2 regions of the Bacillus sp. LL01 genome follow, and region 2 is predicted to be linked to the other one. Evidence: riboswitches for the same ligand, from Rfam matches in the RefSeq annotation. Region 2 holds a riboswitch; the other holds the start of a gene.
The links. Region 2 has a riboswitch for cobalamin ahead of AB685_RS16435 (ABC transporter substrate-binding protein). Riboswitches for the same ligand answer to the same signal wherever they lie in the genome.
Positions count from the first base shown of each region.

Region 1: another riboswitch for cobalamin. It lies ahead of AB685_RS14205 (ribonucleoside-diphosphate reductase subunit alpha); the one in region 2 lies ahead of AB685_RS16435 (ABC transporter substrate-binding protein).

Region 1 covers NZ_LFEL01000004.1:347,623-350,807, reverse strand. Annotated here, with positions in the region: gene AB685_RS14205 (ribonucleoside-diphosphate reductase subunit alpha) at 1-1,251, opposite strand, end outside; cobalamin riboswitch at 1,487-1,683, opposite strand; gene AB685_RS14200 (STAS domain-containing protein) at 1,884-2,705, opposite strand; gene AB685_RS14195 (aldo/keto reductase) at 2,874-3,185, shown strand, end outside.
Region 2 covers NZ_LFEL01000005.1:281,789-284,973, reverse strand. Annotated here, with positions in the region: gene cobT (nicotinate-nucleotide--dimethylbenzimidazole phosphoribosyltransferase) at 1-787, shown strand, start outside; cobalamin riboswitch at 845-1,058, shown strand; gene AB685_RS16435 (ABC transporter substrate-binding protein) at 1,220-2,218, shown strand; gene AB685_RS16430 (iron ABC transporter permease) at 2,184-3,185, shown strand, end outside.

The DNA.
Region 1 (3,185 bases), on a different contig from region 2:
TTCAAGTTGCCCCCTCATGATTGCTTTCATGATATCGATGGCAGCCACTTTTTCTTTTGCAAGATCAGGGTGGTTCACGCACTCCGCATATCTTATCCGGAAACTGCCGGCACCTTTTACCTCATCAAAGGAATCCTCCAGGGAATATCCCATCGTACTTCTGACTTCATGGGGATCGAATAGATACCAGTCGCCCCTTTTCTCTACCTGCTCCATAAAAATGTCGGGTATACATACTCCGTTAAATAGGTCATGTGTGCGCATGCGTTCATCGCCATTATTCAGTTTGCTGTCGAGGAATGAAAAGATGTCCTTATGCCATACATCAAGATAGACCGATATGGCTCCTTTCCGCTGGCCGAGTTGGTCCACACTGACTGCGGTATTGTTCAACTGTTTCATCCATGGAATGACGCCACTAGATACTCCTTTAAAGCCACGGATATCACTGCCACGGCTTCGGATTTTACCAAGGTACACTCCAATTCCTCCGCCGGACTTGGAAAGGTTTGCGATATCCGTATTGCTGTCATATATTCCTTGTAAACTATCATCCACCGTATCAATGAAACAGCTGGAAAGCTGACCATATGTTTTACCTGCATTGGCAAAGGTGGGGGTGGCAACGGTCATATATAAATTGCTCAATGCCCAGTATGCCTCTTTCACATACTGTAGTCTGTTAGTCTGTTCCTTTCTCATCAGTGTCATGGCGATGATCATGAACCGTTCTTGTGGAAGCTCCCAAAGCTGCTTGCTATGATCACGTGTTAAATACCGATCTGAGAGAGTCTTTAGTCCGATATAGGTGAAAAGATGATCTCGTTTGGGTTGAAGGACAGACTCCAATTGCTGTATCTCATTTAAACTGTAAGACTCTAGAAGCTGGGAATGATAGATTCCTTGTTCGGTCAATGCTTCTATTAATTGATACAGGTTGGTATATGGGTTGACAGTTTTCCTGATGTGGCAGACATCCTGTTGAAGTTTATGAGCAAGGAGTCTGGAGGCTACGTAAGTCCAATCCGGCTCATTTTCCGTCAGATGATTGAGCGCATCCAAGATTAATTGATTGTAAAGCTCCTGTACTTGATTAAGTGGCAGGAGCTTGTCGATAAGCTTCTCCGCTTTTTGTAAAAACGCATCCGCATCAAGGGATGGGAACTGTAGTAATGTCGAGTCTAGCAATGCTTGAAAGTTCTGCAAGGATGGCCGTTTTTCTTTGTAATGTATTTCAGTATGTATGGTCATATTTTTCCACTCCATTTCGTTTGAAAGATTGGGCAAGTTTCGTTGAAAATTTTGTTATGGGCAAGGCGAAAATGCCGAAAAAAAATCCACTCAGGTAGCTGAGTGGATCAAACGATCATAGAATGGTAAAAAGGAGAAGGGGGCGGCATCCTGTCAACTGGATGTTGAAATCGGATATATCTGCCTTCTACCAGGTTCTATGGATCGTTTCATCTTCTCAACTCCCGAAGAAAGTGAAACTATAATCGCTAAAGGCAGGTCTCCTGACTCGTGCTTCTTCCTATCTTGATCCTTCCCATATAAGAGCCGTTAAGCCTGCTTAGACAGTGGATTATCAAGAACGTCTGCACTTACAGTTGCGGGAACAGTTCCGGAATTTCACCGGATTCCCTATTAAGTCTACTAAAAGACACCTTTACCGCATTATGGACATTTTTACTGTATATAGATGTTTGAATGTGATTTTTATACAATATATAGTGTTATTCGTGAATGATAGTATTATCATAAATGAAACATACACAAATGGCAAGACATTTAATTGGAAGGATTTCTAGAGAAATTTATGGATTGCGGGGGTTTCGACATGAAGTGAAAAATTCCTGCCGGGGTCTGACCCCGGCAGGAATTTTTTATTGTTCTTGCAATACTTGTTCGATGGATCCGCCGATGTGAATGTCACGGAGTACAAGACCTGAGTTGATGAATTGTATGCTTAGTTCCGGACGTAGTCCTGTAATGATTGGTGTGATGCCGATCAGTTTTAATGCGCGAAGGAGGAGTTCCATCGTGTGAAGGACCGTTTCGTCAAGCCGGTAGACACCGGAGAAATCGATGATCAGTTTAGAAATGGATAGGTTTTTGCTCTTTTCCAATGTTTCTTCTATAAGGATCCCTGCACGCACCTCGTCAATCTCCCCAACAAGTGGCAGGACTGCCATACCTTGCAGTAGCGGTACAATAGGAATGGAAAGGCGGATCAGGGAAGCTCTGGATTCAAGCAATTTCTGTTCCGTTGCAAAAGAAAATGCTTGGCTGAATCCATAAACGATTATATTGAATAATTCATCGATTAGAATGAAAATCTCCGTAATCTGTTTCATGTGATATCCTTCTGCTAATGCTTCACGTTCGATGAATGACCATAGACATCTTTTATATAAGGTCATATTTGAAAGGGTGTTCTCTAAAGAGCCGCCAGCTTTGACGGACATGTAGCCTATTGATTCTCCCCAATCTTTCGCTCGATCTAGGATGCATTTTTCAGTATCGAGAACGTATTCTCCCAGAAACTGAAGGAGGTTACGAAAGATTTCCTTAATCTTTTCTTCTGTTTCTATGTCCCGATATTCTGCTACGTCTGGATAAGTATTCTGGATTTCAGATAAAATGTTTGCTGCAACTTCATGCTGTGAATCTATCAATTTATTTCCTATCAATGTATGTGCTGTCATTGTCGACGAATCCTTTCTTCAAACAATTATATTTACTATCTATTTTAATGAAAAATGAAAAAGAAGTATATCTTTTATTGGATTAAACTAAGAAGGAAGCAGTATTTTTGGCTATTAGGGCGCAGAAGAGGTATAATTTCTAAATATTGAATGGATAGGAGTGTTATGATGGAGAGAATTCAGATAGGTAAAGATGTGTCACTTTCGAGAATCGTTCACGGGATGTGGAGATTGAATGATTGGGGATACAGCAAGGAAGAGACATTGAATTTCATTGAAAGCTGTTTGTATATGGGCATTACATCTTTTGACCATGCTGATATTTACGGGGATTACACAGTGGAAGAACAGTTTGGCGACGCACTTGCGCTGAAGCCTTCCTTAAGAGACCAGTTAGAGCTGGTAACAAAATGTGGAATCAAGTTGATTTCGTCGAATAGACCTGAGCATGGAATTAAATATTATGATACCAGCAGGGAG
Region 2 (3,185 bases):
CAATTTCCTGAACGGAGGAGCGGCTATCAATGTGCTGGCACGACAGATTGGAGCAAAGGTTGAAATTGTCGATATGGGTGTGGTGAGCGATGTAAATAGAGAAGGGCTACATGTTAATAAAGTTCGCCATGGGACCGGCAATTTCCTGAAGGAGGATGCAATGACTCGAAGTCAGGCACTCCAGGCGATCGACGCTGGAAGAGACATCGCAACAAAAGTATTAAATGACGGTGCTAAGTGTCTGATTGTCGGGGAAATGGGAATCGGAAACACAACGAGCAGCAGTGCCGTATTGGCAGCATTAAGCGGCTTGGGTGCAGCTCAAGGGGTCGGCTTCGGGACAGGGATATCTTCAGAGCAGGTGAAAATAAAACAGCAGGTCATCAGTCAAGCGATCGGCAACCGCAAACCAGACTCCGCTGATCCAATCGATGTCTTGTCTAAATTAGGCGGCCTTGAAATAGCAGGGATGATCGGTGCCATCTTAACAGCCGCAGAAAGAAAAATCCCGGTTCTCATCGACGGCTTTATCAGTACTATCGCTGCACTTCTGGCAGTAAAGCTGCACAATGAAGTGAAAGGCTATCTTTTTATTGGCCATCAGTCCCAAGAGGCGGGGCATCAGCATGCCATTAAACTTTTAGAAAGAATGCCAATACTGAATCTCGGACTGCGACTTGGGGAAGGGACCGGTGCCGCCTTGGCATTCCCGGTTCTCCAAGCGGCTGCGAACATCACAAAAGAAATGGCCACTTTCAAGTCGGCAGGGGTAGCAGAGAAAGTTTAGTAGAATAAAATTTACAACTCCAGGAAGTTATTTTATAATAACGAAAGAATAAAAAAACAAATATTACGACAAATAGGTTCCTTTCTTGTTTAGAGTATGACTCGTGCAGGAAGGGTGAAAAGGGAAGTTGGTGCAAGTCCAACACGGTCCCGCCACTGTAAGCGTTTAGGAAAGCTGCTGGAGTCCACTGTGCACGATAAAGGTGCATGGGAAGGCGCAGCTGACCAGTTAAGCGTAAGTCAGGAGACCTGCCTATCTTGTTATTTAAGCTCCTTCGAGGAAAAGGATGTTTGAAGTGCAGAGTTTCCATGTTTGATAGATGATGTCTAACAATCTAGCCATAACGCGGATACATAGGTGCTTTTTGACGTTCAACGCTTTCCTTTAGGATGGCGTTTTTTTATTTTAAAAAAATTTAAAGGGGAAAAAATAATGAAGCATTTAAAGCAGAAGTGGGGAGTTTTCGGTCTTGTTCTGGTCCTGATTTTAGGAATATTGGCAGGCTGTGGCGCGACCTCAGAGGAAACGAATGGAAACGTAGAAAATGGGAACACGAATAAAACTACAACTGGTGAAGAACAACAACAGGAAAGAGCCTTCCCTGTCACAATAACGGACGATTCGGGCAAGGAAATCACAATAGAAGAAGAGCCGGAAAGCATTATTTCCATGCAGCCAAGTAACACCGAAATTGCTTATGCGCTTGGCTTGGGAGACAAGATGGTAGGGGTTTCCGATTATTGCAACTATCCTGTTGAAACAGCTGACGTAGAAAAGGTAGGGGCGCAGGATATGAATGTGGAACTCATCTTGACCTTAATGCCTGATGTGATTTTCGTTACGGATTATCATCAGCAGAACCATGAGAATATCCTCAAACAGTATGAGGAAGCGGGAATTACTGTGATTGTTATTGGCAGCGAATCATCGTTCGCTGATGTATATGAAACGATGGAACTGATGGGCAAAGCAACAGGAAAAACTGCAGAGGCTCAAAGCTTAATAGTCGACATGAAGGACCGCCTTGCTGCGGTGGAAGAGAAAGCGAAGGAAGTAACGGAAAAGAAAAAGGTTTGGGTGGAGGTTTCTCCTGCTCCGGATATTTTCACAACAGGGCAAGGGACGTTCATGAATGAAATGCTCGAATCCATTCAAGCGGAAAATGCTGCAGGTGATCAGGAGGGCTGGGTGAAGCTGACGGAAGAGGAAATTGTTCAGCTGAATCCCGATGTGATCATCACCACTTATGGCTATTATGTGGACAATCCGAAAGAGGGAGTGATGGCCCGTTCCGGTTGGGCGGAGGTTCCTGCCATCAAAGATGGAGAAGTGCATGATGTGGACAGTGATACAGTAACAAGACCGGGACCCCGTCTTATTGAAGGGGTGGAGACTCTTGCGAAACTTATCTATCCGGAGATCTTTGAGTAATCGGGTCTTTTGGCTGTATATCGGAAGCGGAGGGTTTGTACTTGGTACAGCCCTCCTTGGTTTATTGAACAGTAGTGTTTCGATCCCGATACCGTCCATCTTACATATTTTATCTGAAAATGCCATTGGGTTCGGCTGGATTGTGGACGTTCCGAAGAATGAGGAAATGATCATCTGGAATATCCGGTTTCCGCGTGTCCTTCTCGCGATGTTAGTCGGGGCATCACTTGCGCTCGCTGGTGCTGCTTTTCAGGGGCTGCTTAGGAATCCACTGGCAGACCCATACACGATCGGGGTTTCTTCGGGTGCAGCACTGGGAGCGGTGGCTGTATTATTTTTCAACATAACGATTATCGGGCTGGGTAGCTTCACGCTGCCGGTTGTCGCGATTATCAGTGGCCTGTTGTCCCTTTTGCTTGTATTTGGCCTGGTAAGGTTGAGTAACCGCGGGTTGGCGATAGAAACGATTATCTTGGCAGGGATCATTATCAGCGCCTTTATCGGTTCCATCATTTCACTGATTATCGCACTTGGTGACAAGGAGTCGATGACACAAATCATCTATTGGCTGTACGGAAGCGTGGGTATGAGAGGCTGGAGCCATGTGCAGCTTATCTTTCCGTTTATGATTGCAGGTTCGCTCTTTTTGTTCATGCATTTTCGTGAGCTGAATGCCATGGCGCTTGGGGAAGAGGCGGCAGATCACATCGGAGTGAATGTGAAGCGTGGGAAAACATTGATCCTGTTCGGGGCCTCCCTTTTGACCGGATCAGCGGTTGCGGTGTCGGGATCTATCGGGTTTGTCGGGCTGGTAATCCCACATTTGGTACGACTGTTGACCGGACCGAATCATCGCCATGTTCTTCCGTTGTCGATGTTGATCGGAGGAGGCTTTCTTGTGTTGGCAGACCTGATGGCACGGACCATCATTGCACCGAAGGAACTGCCGATCGGTGTCATTACCGCT